2 regions of the Halorhodospira sp. 9621 genome follow, and region 1 is predicted to be linked to the other one. Evidence: riboswitches for the same ligand, from Rfam matches in the RefSeq annotation. Region 1 holds a riboswitch; the other holds the start of a gene.
What was found. Region 1 has a riboswitch for cobalamin ahead of LRF89_RS04300 (TonB-dependent receptor domain-containing protein). Riboswitches for the same ligand answer to the same signal wherever they lie in the genome.
Positions count from the first base shown of each region.

Region 1 (7,168 bases):
CCGGGGCGTGCGGTCACCGAGACCAGGGCGCCGTGGGTGACGTCCGGGTCGTCGCCGGCGTCCTTGATGACGCCGGCTCGCGCCCAGCCGTCGCCGCAGGCCTGAGCGGCCAAGGCGAAGGCCGGGGCGCGTTCCCGCGGCAGGCGGACGGTGACCGGATCCGGGAAGGCGCCGCTGATCAGCCCCGTGAAGGCCGCCCGTGCCGCGGCGGCGGCGCAGGCGCCGGTGGTCCAGCCGCGGCGCAGGGCGGTGCCGGCCTTGGGATCAGCCGGCTGGGAGGCATCCTGACTCATAGCTAGAAATCATACCGTACCCCCGCACGGGCGAAGCGCCCCGGGTCGGTTTCGAGGGAGGAGTCGTTGCTCTCATCGAACAGATTCTCGATGCCGCCCTGGAGCCTGAGCCCATCCCAGGCCGCGGGCGCATAGCCGACGTCCAGGCTGGTGAGGGTGTAGGCGCTGTCCCAGTCGTCGTTGCCATCGGAGACCTCATCCACGTAACGGGTCCGCAGCTGGAGCTCCAGTGGGTCCGTCGGGGTCCACAGGGCCTTCGCCACCGCCGTCCATTCGGGTGTGTCGGGAAGGGTCTCCCGACTGTCGCGGTCGATGGCGTCGAGGTAGGTGGCCGCCAGGCTCAGCTCCAGTTGCGGGTCGAAGGCGACACCGAACTGGAGTTCGGTTCCCTGACTGCGCGCATTGTCGACGTTTTTGAAGGTTTGGTAACCGTTGCCAGGTGCCCGCCCGATGCGATCGTCGTACTCGGTGTAGAACAATCCGATGTCGTAGAACGCCGTGACATCTCTGTGCAGGTCCAGATCGCCGGCGATGCCGAGTTCGTAGTTGCGACTGCTTTCCGGATCGAGTTCGTGCCGCTCGTCCTTGCCGACATCTTCATCTATCACGTAGGCGCCGCGAACTTCGCGACCCTGACCGTCCTCCGTGTCGACGTGGAAGGACCGCAGCTCGGGCAGCTTGAAGCCCTCCGCGTACTGGGCGCGCAGTCGGGCTTCGGGGGCCAGGCGGTAGACCGCTCCGGCCTGCAGCGAGGTGCTGTCCGCCTCCGTGGAGGTCTCGTCGTGCCGGACACCGTAGACCAGATCCAGGCGGTCCGTGGCCTGCCACTCATGCTGCAGGAAGCCGCCGCCCACCCACTGGTCGTGCTCGGGTTCGTCTTCTGGCTGGAGGTCCTGGTAGATCTGCTGCTTGTGCTCGAGGCCCGTCAGTACGGTGTGGCGGGGCGCCGGCTGCCATTGCGCCAGGAAGTCGTTGACGCGCTCGGTGAAGGTCGCCTCGCGGAAGCCGAAATCCTTATCCGCGTTGTCCGACATGAAGTCTTGCGGGGCTAGGTGCGACCGGACGCGGTCAAATTCGTAGTGGCTCTCGTAGGCCTGGTAGCGCAGCTCCAGGGTTTCGGTGGCCAGCCACTCCGCCGTCGCCGCCAGGTCACGTCGGTCGCTCTCCTCGGTCTCCACGGCCGCAAACTCTTTGATGCCGCCCGGGCCGCTGCCCTGAGTGAGGCGCGCCTGCCGCTCCTCGGTCAGGAAACCGGCCTCGAGATCAATATTGAAGCGATCGGTGAACCAGTGGGTCACGCCACCGCGGAGGGTGTACACATCGGCGGAGGGGCGAAGATCTTGATCAAAGGTTTGGGAAGATGGGGCGCCACCTCCGTCTGGTTCAGTGGTGGTCTTCTCCGAGTACACCTTGCGCTCCAGTGCGTCGGCGAAGAGTCGGAAGCGTGTATCTTGACTGCCGCCGCCCAGGTAGAGGCCCCCTTGATAGCGCTCGCCGCCATCCGCGTCGGTGGGCGTCCCAGCCTGGGCGGAAACGCCGCCTTCCAGGCCCGGCTCCGGCCGTCGCGTGATCACGTTGATGACCCCGGCCACCGCATCGGCGCCGTAGACCACGCTGCCAGGTCCTTTGACGATCTCGATGCGCTCGACGTGACTGACCGGGATCCGGTTGAGCACCTGGCTCCGAGAGGAGGTGCCCGCGATGCGGCGGCCATCGACGAGATACAGCACGTCCTCGCGTTTGCCGCCGCGAATGGAGAAGGCATTGCTGTCGGCTCCGGTGTAGATGCTTGACTCGGCCCGAAGCGCTTCGTCAAGCATAGTCGCACCGCTTCTTTGAACGTCTTCCCCGGAGAGGATCTCCGTCGCCGCCGGCGTGCGCTCGACCTGGCGCTCGGTGCGCGTGGCTGCAGTGACGGTCAGGTCGGGTAGGAGGGTGGGGGCCTCTTCGGTGGCGTGGACCTGGGGGGCTGTCATCAGGGGGAGGGTTGCGGCGCTTATCAACGCCCGAGTGACGGGCTTTCCTCTAGCCATGCTGACTCCTTCACGCACCGCCCGTGCGCGATTGCTCGTGAATGCCTACCGCGGGGAGTCAGCGAATCGGGGGTCGAGTTGCGTGCAGCCTGGGACGGCTTATGGCTAATCGCCGTGAGCACTGGAACCCGGTCCCGGCACGCCGCCTCCCGCGGTCTTCCGGTTGGCCATGGGCCGGTCTCCGGGCTTGTGGGTGGGGTCGGTGACCCCGGGCGGATCGCCTTCCCGCAAGGCCCGCCGCCGAACGACGTTGCCTTGCAGTGGCCTAGTGATCCGCCCCCCACCTACCGTTGCGGGGGCAGCGCCGGACTCGCCGCGGGGTGCGGCTGAACCGGTCTTCCCGTTTAACCCGCGAGGCGCAGCGTCCTCGGCGGGCACCCAATAGCGCGAGGGACGTTAGCAGCCGCCCCTGGATCTGTAAACGTCCACTCATCTATGGAAAGAGTGATGGTTGTCAGGGCCGCCGCTTTTGGCGAAGCCACGCCAGCGCCTGCTCGACGTCGATGGCCACCTCCGCCTCCGGCGGGTCCGGCGGGCGCTCGACCATCACGATGCGGACTCCGCAGTCCCGGGCCGCATCCAGTTTGCTGCGGGTGGCGGCCCCGCCGGCGTTCTTGGTGACCAGGGTGTCGATGCCGTGCTCGCGGAGCAGGCGGCACTCGTCGGTGTAATGGAACGGCCCGCGCTGGAAGAGGATTCGGGCCCCGGGCGGCACCCGCTGCGGCGGCTCCAGGCAGCGGATCCAGTAGTGGTGGTGGGGTGCGGCGCAGAAGGCCGGGACCTCCTGATTGCCGATGGTCAGCAGCACCCGGCCCGGCTGCGGACCCAGCGCCTGGGCGGCGGCGGCCATATCGGCCACCCGGTGCCACTGCTCGTCCGGGCCCGGTTGCCACGCTGGCCGGCGCACCGCCAGCAGGGCCGTCCCCGTCTGCCGCGCGGCCGCCGCCGCGTTGGCCGATATGCCGGCGGCGAACGGGTGGGTGGCATCCACCAGGCAGTGCACGCCGTGCTGGCGCAGGTACTCGGCCAGTCCGGCAACGCCGCCGAACCCCCCGCGGCGCACCGCCAGCCGGGGGAGGCGGGGGCGGCGGGTCACCCCGGCCACGGAATAGACCGCGGCGATCCCGGGTTCCTGCTCCAGCGCCTGGCCCAGTGCCAGCGCCTCGCCGGTACCGCCGAGGAGCAGGATACGCAGCGGCTCAGGCGCCATGGCGGGCCGGGGCAGTGGTCTGTGCCACTCGGTGGCGTTGCATCACGTCTCCTTTGGACGCCGGGGTGCGGCGGTTTGACGGCGAGGCTCGGGCTGCCTAGAGTACCAAGCTCCTCAGGTGCCCCGCGCGAGCAGCGGCGGGGTGAAACGGGAAGACCGGTACAGCCGCACCCAGCGGCGAGTCCGGCGCTGCCCCCGCAACGGTAGGTGGGGGGCGGGTCATCAAAGCCACTGCAAGGCGTCGTCGTTCGGCGGCGGGCCCTGCGGGAAGGCGATCCGCCCGGGGTCACCGACCCCACCCACGAGCCCGGAGACCGGCCTGAAGGAACCCAGGTGCCGCGGGAGGCGGCAGACCGGGGCAGGCCACCGTTTGCCGGGCGCAAGCGCGATCCCTCCCCCATCCCTGTCTTCCTCCCTGCGGTGGAATCAAACCGACGCGCGTGCGGGTGGCGCGCGGAAGGGAGGAAACTATGTCCAGCAACACCACCAGCCGGGTCGCCGCGGGCGTGGCGGCCGGCCTGATCGTGAGCAGCGTCCCGGCCATGGCCGATACCGACGGCGAGTCGGCGCAACTCGCCCCCCTCGTGGTCACGCCGACCCGGATGGCCCAGACCGTCGATGAATCCCTGTCCTCCGTCTCCGTCATCGACCGCGACGAGATCGACCGCCAGCAGCCGCGGCAGGTCTCGGATCTGCTGCAGGGGCGGGCGGGCACGGGCCTGACGAGCAATGGTCCTTTTGGCAAAACCACCAACCTTTCCATGCGCGGCACCAACTCCGACCACACCCTGCTGCTGGTCGATGGGGTGCCGATGAATTCGGCAACTTTTGGCGGGGCAGCGTGGCAGTATCTGCCCCCGGCCGAGATCGACCGCATCGAGGTGGTGCGCGGACCGCGCACCAGCGTCTACGGCGCCGATGCCATCGGCGGCGTGGTGCAGGTGTTTACCCGCGAGGGGGAGGAGGGGCCGCCGCGCTTCCGCGCCTTTGGCGGCGCCGGCTCATTCAATACTCAGGAATTCGGGGTGGGCGTCTCCGGCGGGACCGCGGCGAGCCGCTACGCGCTCTCGGCCAGCCACTACGAGACGGACGGGATCAACGTTCAGGACGGTGCGGGCGATAAGGATCCCGACGGCTTTGAGAACACCAGCTTCAGCGGCCGTTTCAGCCATCGGTTGCCGGGCGGCGCCGAACTCTTCGCGACGGGGTTCCGTTCGAAGGGGCAGAGCGAATTCGATGGGGCCACAGGCCAAGAGGACTGGACGGACCACGTTTTCCAGGCCCTCCGTGGCGGTGTCCGCGGGGACCTAACCGACCGATGGTTTAGCGAGCTGGCGGTCTCCCAGGCGAAGGACGAGCAGGACACCTTCGACAGTAGTGGCGGTGAGTCCTGGCATTACACCGAGCGCCATGAGGTGAGTTGGCGGAACGAGCTGTATTGGGGCGCCGGGCACGTCTGGGCCTTCGGCGGGGACTGGCGTGAAGAAGAGGTTGATACCTCCAGTGATTACGACGAAACGAGCCGGTACAACGCTGGCGCCTACACCCAGCTGGAGCTGGACCTGGGTCGCCATGATCTCGGCAGCAGCCTGCGCTACGACGACAACGAGGCCTACGGCGACAACGTCACCGGCCAGGTCGCCTGGGGGTTCGATGCGACGGATCGGCTCCGCCTTCGTTCGAGTTATGGGACGGCCTTCAAAGCGCCGACATTCAATGAGCTTTATTCTCCTTTCCCGTCTTGGGTTGGTAATCCGGACTTAACTCCGGAAGAGTCCGTCTCGGCGGAGGTAGGTGCGCGCTGGCAGGGGAGACGGGTGTATGTGGATACGCTCGTTTTCCAGACGGAAATTGATGATTTGATCGCCGCTCGAGAGGTGGCGCCTGGCCAAGATCAACCCTTCAACGTTGACGAGGCCCGCATCCGCGGCGCCGAGCTGGAGGCGGGTGCCCACTGGCAGGAATGGCAGATCTCCGGCGCCTTTACCTACCTCGATCACGAGGATAGAGATACCGGGAATGAGCTGCCGCGTCGGCCCAATGAATCGGCGCGTCTGGATATCGACCGGCAGCTTGGCGACTTCTCGGTGGGGGCCACTGCTCTTGCGCGGGGGCGCAGCTACGACGACCGGCCCAACGACACGCGCCTCTCCGGCTACGGCCTTCTGAACCTGCGCACCAGCTACGCCATCACCCCGGAGTGGACCCTGCGCGGGACGCTGGAGAACGCCCTGGACAAGGACTACGAGACCGCGGATGGCTACAACCAACCGGGCCGGGCGGTCTACGTCTCTCTGCACTTCAATCAGCATTAACCGGGGCGTGTCGATGGAGCGGATGCATCGACTGCAGACCCCGATTCGCGGGGCACCCGCACGGGGCGTAGGGTGCCGCAGGGCACCGGGCGCGTTACTGTGCGGGTGCGCCGCCCCGCTAGAGGAGTAGGAAGGAAACCATGGGAAACCGACTTTCCAAGATCGCCACCTGCACCGGTGATGAGGGCCGCACGGGCCTCGGTGACGGGTCGCGGGTGGACAAGGACAGCCACCGCGTCGAGGCCGTCGGCGAGGTGGATGAGCTCAACAGCTTCCTGGGGCGTCTGCTGGCCCATGAACTGCCCGAGGACGTGGCGCCCGTCCTGGCACAGGTCCAGCATGAACTCTTCGATCTGGGCGCCGAGCTTTCGGTGCCCGGCCACAAGGCGTTCCCGGATGCCGCCGTGGACCGCCTGGATGCGGCGTTGGCCTACTTCAACGACTCGCTGCCGTATCTCAAGGAGTTCATCCTCCCCGGTGGCGGCCGGGCCACGGCGGATTGCCACGTCGCCCGGGCGGTGTGCCGGCGCGCGGAACGCAAGGTGGTGGCGGTCAGTCACCATGAGGCGGTGCGGCCGGAGTCGATGGCTTACCTCAACCGCCTCTCTGATCTGCTCTTCGTGGTTGCCCGGGTCCTCTCCCGCTATGAGAACGGCGGCGAGGTGCTCTGGCGCCCGGCCGGTCAGCGGGCGGCGGATGAGACCGCGTAAAGTGTCGATGGTGGGCGCGGCGGCAAGGTGGACGCACGTGATGGCAGCCGGCTCTTTCGGCGCCTTGGTGTCGCTGGCGGCGTGGGCGCCGGTTCACGCCGGCGAGCGCTGTGTGGAGGACGACACCGGCCAAGAGGTCTGCCTGGAGGCCCCGGCGCAGCGGGTTGTGGCGCTGTCGCCTGGGGCGACGGAGCTGCTCTTCGCCGCCGGCGCCGGCGATCATGTGGTGGCTGCGGTCAGCCACGCCGACTACCCGGAGGAGGCCGCCGATCTGCCTCGGGTGGGCAGCTACGACCGGCTCGATATGGAGTCGATCCTCGCCCATGAGCCGGATCTGGTCATCGGCTGGACCAGCGGCAACTCCAGCAGCCAGCTCGAACGCATCGAGTCGCTGGGCGTGCCGCTCTACCGCAGCGATCCCCGGCAGCTTGAGGAGATCGCCACCTCCCTGGAACGGCTCGGGGCCCTGGCCGGCAGCGAGGAGACCGCGGAGGCCGAGGCGGCCCGTTTCCGTGACGCGGTGACGGAACTCGAGGCCGAGTACGCCGGCCGCGACCCGGTGCGCGTCTTTTACCAGATCTGGCCGGACCCGGTGATGACCATCAAC
Region 1 is NZ_JAJNRD010000005.1:86,048-93,215, forward strand. It holds gene LRF89_RS04285 (cobalt-precorrin-5B (C(1))-methyltransferase) at 1-293, opposite strand, end outside; gene LRF89_RS04290 (TonB-dependent receptor plug domain-containing protein) at 296-2,269, opposite strand; cobalamin riboswitch at 2,482-2,723, opposite strand; gene LRF89_RS04295 (cobalt-precorrin-6A reductase) at 2,781-3,536, opposite strand; cobalamin riboswitch at 3,636-3,873, shown strand; gene LRF89_RS04300 (TonB-dependent receptor domain-containing protein) at 4,007-5,851, shown strand; gene LRF89_RS04305 (cob(I)yrinic acid a,c-diamide adenosyltransferase) at 5,992-6,561, shown strand; gene LRF89_RS04310 (cobalamin-binding protein) at 6,602-7,168, shown strand, end outside.

Region 2 (7,168 bases), on a different contig from region 1:
GCTCCCCGTTGGCGGTGCGGTCCGAGGACCCCCGACCGAGCAGGATGACGCCGGTGGTCCGCGGATCGGGGACGTGCAGGGCCTGCATGGCATCGCGCAGACGCCGCTCGACCAGACCCAGCGACGATTCACTGACTCCCAGGTGGCGTGCCAGGCGGAAATCGACGCCGGGGTGCCGCTCTCGAGCCGCATCGACCTGCTCGGGCACCTCGAGTTTCACGTGCCCGGCGGCATTGAGGATCAGCGGCACGGCAATGACGCGCTCGGCACGGGCCGCGGCGCGATCCAGGCCCTCGCTAAGCAGCGGATCGGCGAACTCGATGAAGCAGGTCTCCAGTCGCCAGTCCGGATAGCGCTCGGCCAGCATCCCGGCGAACCGGCGGATCTCCTCATTGCCGTCCTCTTGGCGTGATCCATGCCCGATCAGAAGGATACAATCACTCATCCAGAAACGTCCTCAGCTTTCAGGGCGGCGGAAACGGTGCGCGAAGTCCGGATCGTAGAGCCGCGAGCGCGCCGCCGGCGCCGCCTGCCGCGCCCCCAGCGCCGGTCCAACCAGGATCATCGTCTGGCTGTTGAGCCCGGCGGCGCGGCAGTCTTCGGCGAGATCGCGGATGCAGGTGCGCAGCACCTGCTCCACCCCGGGCCAGGAGGCGCGGTGGACCACCACCACCGGGGCATCCTCTTCCCAACCACCCCGGCAGAGGGCGTCCGCCAGGCGCTCCAGCAGGGTGATCGAGAGATAGATGCACAGGGTGCTGCCGTGGCGGGCTAGGTCGGCGAGCTGCTCGCCGGCCGGCATGGGGGTACGCCCCTCCACCCGGGTGAAGATCACGGTCTGAGTCCCCTCGGGCAGGGTCAGGCTCTCGCCGGCGGCCGCCGCGGCAGCCATCGCCGAGGTCACCCCCGGGACCAGGTGGACCGGGATGCCAGCCGCATCCAGCGGACGCACGATCTCCACGAAAGCGCCGTAGAGCCCCGGATCGCCGGGCTGCAACCGCACCACGCGGCGTCCGGCCCGGGCGCGCTCGAGCAGCCAGCCCTGGATCTCCTCCAGGGTCATGCCCTTGGAGTCGGCGACCTCACAGTGGGGCGGCGCCCATTCCAGCACCCCGGCGGGTACCAGCGAGCCGGCGTAGAGCACGGCGTCCGCCGCCGCGACACGATCCCGCCCGCGGACCGTGATCAGATCGGCCGCCCCGGGCCCCGCCCCCACGAACCAGACCTCACCCGTCATGCACACCCCCTCTCTGCTGCAATCGGTAGCCGACCACGAAGGGCACCTGCTGGTGCTCGACAACGCGGACATCCACGTCATAGGCGGCACGGATGGTCGGCGTGTCGATCACCGCCTGCGGCGGTCCGTCGGCCATGACCCGGCCATCGCGCAGCAGCACGATGCGGTCAGCCAGTTGAACGGCGATGTTGATATCGTGGAGCACGACCAGCACGCCCTGCCCCTGTTCCCGGGCGCACGCGGTCAGGATCTCGATGGCATCGCGCTTGTGCTTCATGTCCAGGTGGTTGGTTGGCTCGTCGAGCAGCAGGAACGGCGTCTGCCGGACCAGCGCCCGGGCGATGGCCGCTTTTTGCCGCTGCCCGCCGCTGATCTCGGTCAGCGGCGCCTGCGCCAACTCCGCCATACCCAGACGCTCGAGCACAGCCTCGGCGCGGGCGAGGTCCGCCGGATCGTGCCGCCAGCTCGCCCGACGCAGACCGAGCAGTACACTCTCGAGCACGGTCAGCGGGTAGACGGCATCGGCGGTCTGCGCCACGTAGGAGAGCCGGCGGGCGATGCGCGCCTGCCGCTGCCCCTGCACCGGCTCACCGGCGATGGTGAGGGTCCCGTGGCGCGGACGCAGGATGCCGGTGATGCACTTGAGCAGCGTGCTCTTGCCAGAGCCGTTGGGCCCGATCAGGGCGACCACCTCGCCGGCTTCCACGCGGGCGTCGACACCACGAAGCACCTCGGTGCGCCGATAGGCGTAGCGCACGCCGCGCAGTTCGATCCCGGTCGCCGTCACGCCCCCCCTCCCGTCTCGCGGCGGCGCAGGATCAGATAGATGAACAGCGGCGAACCGATGAACGCCGTGACCACACCCACGGGCAACACCACCGATTCAAAGGCGTGCAGCGATACCAGATCCGCCAGCGTCAGCAGCAGGGCGCCAATCAGGGCAGTGGCCGGGATCAGGAAGCGGTGATCCGAGCCGATCAAAAGCCGCGCTAGGTGCGGCGCCACCAGACCGAGGAAGCCGATCCCGCCGGTGAACGCCACGGTGACCGCGACCAACAGGGCGACCAGGAACATCAGGCCGATGCGCAGCGGACCGACCGCGATCCCCAAGCTGGTGGCGGTCTCGTCACCGAGCAGCAACCGGTTCAGATCGCCGCTTTTCCAGAGGAAGACCGGCAGGGTCGCCACCAGCGCCGCACTGATGAATACGAAGCTCTCCCAGTCGGCGCGGCTGAGGCTGCCCACGCTCCAGAACATGACCTCTCGGGTGGCGTCGGCATCAGCGAAGTAGATCAGCAGCGTCGTGGTCGCCCCGAAGAAGTACATCAGAGCAATGCCGGCGAGGATCAGGCTCATCGGCGTCGCCCCCTTCCACTGCCCGATGAGCAGGATGAGCAGGGACACCGCCATGGCGAAGAGGAAGGCGTTGCCGACGATGCCGTAAACACCGAAGGCCGAGAAGCCGAAAATGATCGCCAGCGCCGCCCCCAGCGAGGCTCCCGAGGCGATCCCCAGGGTGAACGGCGAGGCCATGGGGTTGCGCAGCAGGCTCTGCAGGATGACGCCGCCGAGCGCCAGCCCCATGCCGGCCACCATCGCGGTGGCCAGGCGCGGCAGGCGGATGTTCCAGACCACGTTCTCGGTCTGCGCGCTGACCCACGACGCCCCGAGCGGGCGAGCCACCAGCGCCTGCACCACCTCGCTCAGCGGGATGCCCATCGGGCCCAGCGCCAAGCCAAAGCCCGCCGTAGCCACCAGGGCTGCCGCCAGGCCGAGCAGCACCAGCGTCTTGGCCCGGATCGCGCGCGTGTAGTCGTCAATGAGGCCCCGCGGTGGCGCCGGCCGGACGGGGGTGCCGACGGTCAACTCAGCCATCCTCGAGGCTGCTGAGCTCCATGAGCCGGTCGTAGAGACCGGGGTCGCCGTAGAAGACCTCCAGAATCTCCTCGCCGCGGTCGCGGAGATCGACGCCTGCCATGGCCTCCGGGTAGAGGACGCGAGCCATGTGCACCAGATCGATCAACCCCGTCGCCAGGTCCCAGCCCATGTAGGTGCCCTTGAAGCGGTGGATACGCTCCGCCTCGATGGCTGCTACACCGGACAAGCGCTCATCGTCGAGCACCTCGGCGCGTTCCACGCGACTCGCTCGGGACGGTGTGTGGAGGAGGATATGCTGGGGATCCCAGCTCAGCAGCTCCTCGGCACTGACCTCGCCATCGTCGCCGGCACGGCCGGCAGTGACCATCTCGGCACCGAGCAGCTCGACGGGGAAGTAGAAGGAGACGTGGTTGTAGAGATTGCGCCGGTGGGCCAGATAGACCCGAGGCGGCTGCTCGCCAGCGACCCGCTGCTGCACGGCGGAGACCGTGGCGTGGTAGAAATCGAGCAGCTCTTCGGCCCGCTCCTCGCGACCGGACACTTCGCCGAGGAGCCGGTAGGCCTGTTCGATCTGCTCCTCGACGGCCTCCTGCGACGCCCGCTCCCGGCCCAGGGTGTTCAGCGCCACCACTGGCACGCCCAGCTGTTGCTCGTAGCGTTCTGCCTGTTCGGCCATCGCCTGATCGTCATCACCGCGGCTGAAGGCCCAGTAGATAAACAGATCCGGCTCCGTGGCGAGCACCCGCTCGGCACTGAACTCCGAACCGGGCTGGCCGCCGCCGACCATGGCCACCTCGTCAAGGCGCCCGAAGGCCTCGACCTCGATGGGCTTCGCCTCGGAGAAACGCGAGCCGTACATATCGCTCGGGATGCCCACCAGGCGCTCCTCAACCCCCAGGTGGAGCGCCATGCGGAAGGCGTCGACATTGACCGTGGCGATCCGCTCGGCCGATTCCGGGACCTCCACGCTGCGGCCGAGCATATCCTCAACCTCACGGGTTTCCCGGACACCCCCTCCATCCGGATCATCGTCGAGGGCATCCCCACACCCGCCGAGGATAAGGCCGACCCCGGCCACGAGGGCGATGCATGGATTGCGGTGCATGGCTCCTCCAGTCACTGGATCCAGTACGCCATGCGGGGAGCGGGTCGGAAACGGGCACGCCGTGGCGCTGGGACAGGGCGCGGCTGAAGCTACCGTCACCGCCACGCACGGTTCCCCGCCGTGTGGCTGCGACCCCCAGACCGGTCTCCGGGCTCGCGAGCGGGGTCGAACCCCGGGCGCCGCGCCTTCCCGCACCGGGTGCCAGGGACACCGTGGATGCAGTGGCGATGCAGCGCCCACTCTCGCCTACCGTTGCGGGGACAGCGTCGGCCTTGCCTGCGCCCGCCCGGGCCGCAGTGCGCACCGACTTCCCGACCGTCCCCGGCGCTGTCGGGCGGACCACGCGGCGGGGAACGGCCCCGGCAGCGATGGTAACTGCCAGGTCACCTGGGGAGGCTGGACTTTACGGCCGGCTCGGGGCAGCTGTCAACGCGGCCCGATCGGGCGCCCAGCCGGGCCGATGGCCACAACCTCGAACTTTATGGCACAATTGCGCAGTATCAAAGAAGGGTATGGACGCCCGCGACCCCTCCCGACCCCCCGACGGAGATGTCATGGGCACAGACGCGAATTCACCCTGCCCCCAGGCGGGTGACATAGTCACCGACGCGCTGGATACCCTGCCGCTGAGCGACCAGGAACCGCACCTGCGCCTTAGCGAGCGCTTTGAACGCCTGCGCTGCCATATCAACCAAGCGCTGCCCGGCGGCGCGATCCACCGCATCGCCGTCGCCATCTACGAACCGGACGCCAACCGTCTCAAGACCTACGGCGCCGGCGGCGATGCTCCCAGCCCCCTGGATCACTACGAGACCCGGCTAGGCGAGGCCCCCACCCTGCGCGCCCTGGCCGAGGCGCCGCAGGTGCGCATCATCGACGACTACCGGGAACACCCCAGCCCGAAACCGCACACCGTCAGCATCCGCGAGAGCGGGTTGCGCGCCGGGATGATCCTGCCGCTGCAGCACGACGAGAATTTCTTCGGCTTCCTGTTCCTCAACTCCCGGCGGCCGGGCTACTTCTCGGAGGCCGTCGTCGAGCGGCTGGCGCCTTACATCGACCTGGCCCGCTTGCTCGCCATCACCTCCATCCGCACCACGCAGACCCTGCGCGGCGCGGCGCGCACGGCCATGGCCTTCGGCCGTGCGCGGGACGACGAGACCGGTGGCCACCTCGCCCGGATGGCGGAGTACAGCCGACTGATCGCTCTGGAGCTGGCCGCAGCTCACGGTCTCGGCGACGAATACATCGAGATGGTCTATCAGTTCGCCCCGGTGCATGACGTGGGCAAGATTGCCGTCCCCGACGGCATCCTGCTCAAGCCCGGCCGGCTCACCGACGAGGAGTTCGCGCAGATGCGCGAGCACGTCAGCCGCGGCGTGGCCATGGTGCTGGCGATGACCGAGGAGCTGGGGCTGAGCGAGGACCGGCGGGCGGCCATCATGCGCAACATCGTCGCCTACCACCACGAGCGCCTTGACGGCAGCGGGTATCCGACCGGTGCACGCGGCGAGCAGATCCCGCTGGAGGGGCGCATTGTGGCCGTCGCCGACGTCTTCGACGCCCTGACCAGCGAGCGCCCCTACAAACGGCCTTGGGGTTTCGCCGAGGCTGCCGAGACCCTGCGAGCCGAGGCAAAGGCGGGCAAGCTGTGCGGGGAGTGCGTGGAGGCTTTCCTGCGCCGGGGCGCCGAGATCGAGGCGATCAGACAGCGCCACGGCCACCGCTGAGCTAGCCGCACACGTCCAAACGAGCGCGACAGGCCCGCGGAATCCGGTAGAGATAGACCGGGGCGTCCAGGCGCACGGGCGGCCGGTGCACGGCGCACGGTTGCCAGCCCGGGATGCGGAACGTGTTGCTCACCACCAGCGCCCCGGCGGGCAACTCCCGGCGCCATCGCGGCTCGAGCTCGCGAATCGCCTCAAGGTGCAGATAGCAAACCACCGCACGGGCATCACGGAAGGACACCTGGCGCAGGTCGCGGCGCCGGAATTCGACATTGGGCACCGGCCGGATCCACTGCAGCAGGCAGGCGAACAACCACGGCAGCGGCGAGAGCTCGTACCCGATCACCCGGGCCCGCGGGCACCGTCGCCCCACCGCCCGGGCCAGCCCGCCCCATCCAGAGCCAGCCTCGATCACCGTTCCCTCGAGCTCGTCCGGTAGCGCAGCAATCACCAACTCCTGCCCCAGACGTGTGGAGGGCAGCGGCGAGATGCCCGTGACCACCGTGTAGCCGACGATCAGCAGCATGCCCCCCAGCATGACGACAAGAATCAACGCCTCCAAAAACACCGTTCCTCCATGGAGTCTCGCACAGCCCCGCCCAGGGCCGGTTCGTTCCGCGGGCGTATACCCACGCATAGGCTGGTAGAATGGTCGGAGCCGGACAACGAGCCTGAGACCATGAACCAGCGGGCCATCCCCACCAAGCGGGCCACCGTTCAAGCCGACGACCTGGCGCTCGGAAAGCCCGTGCCCTACGACATCGAGGACGCCTACGGGCACCTACTGCTGCGGCGCGGCTCGATTCTGCGCTCCCGCGAGCAGCTGGAGCGGCTCCTGCAGATCGGCCGGACGCCCTACCACGTGGCCGCCCGGCGTCAAGAGACCGGCGGGGTCTCGCGGCGGCGCGAGCTCGCCTTGGCCGCTTTCCGCAACCCCTTCGACCTGATCTATCAGATCTCCCGCGCGCTGCAGGAGACCTTCAAGTGGCTGGGCGAGGATAACGACCGCTTCCTGCGTCGCCTCGACCACCTCGCCAGCCGTATCGGCGACCTGGTCGAGCGCGACGCCGATGCGGCCATCGGGGCTGCCCACCTCGACGAGGCGTTCGCCTACTCGATCCGCCACCCGATCCGCCAGGCGATCCTTTGCGATGTCGTTGGCAGCCAGTTGGACATCCCGGACAGCGAGCGGCGTTCCATCGTCCTCGCCGCCCTCTCGGC
Region 2 is NZ_JAJNRD010000002.1:33,410-40,577, forward strand. It holds gene LRF89_RS01415 (sirohydrochlorin chelatase) at 1-445, opposite strand, end outside; gene cobM (precorrin-4 C(11)-methyltransferase) at 458-1,237, opposite strand; gene LRF89_RS01425 (ABC transporter ATP-binding protein) at 1,227-2,024, opposite strand; gene LRF89_RS01430 (FecCD family ABC transporter permease) at 2,021-3,112, opposite strand; gene LRF89_RS01435 (ABC transporter substrate-binding protein) at 3,105-4,220, opposite strand; cobalamin riboswitch at 4,362-4,534, opposite strand; gene LRF89_RS01440 (HD-GYP domain-containing protein) at 4,775-5,950, shown strand; gene LRF89_RS01445 (class I SAM-dependent methyltransferase) at 5,952-6,509, opposite strand; gene LRF89_RS01450 (HD-GYP domain-containing protein) at 6,627-7,168, shown strand, end outside.
Region 2: it holds a riboswitch for cobalamin, as region 1 does, so the genes downstream of both, LRF89_RS01435 (ABC transporter substrate-binding protein) here and LRF89_RS04300 (TonB-dependent receptor domain-containing protein) in region 1, are expected to answer to the same signal.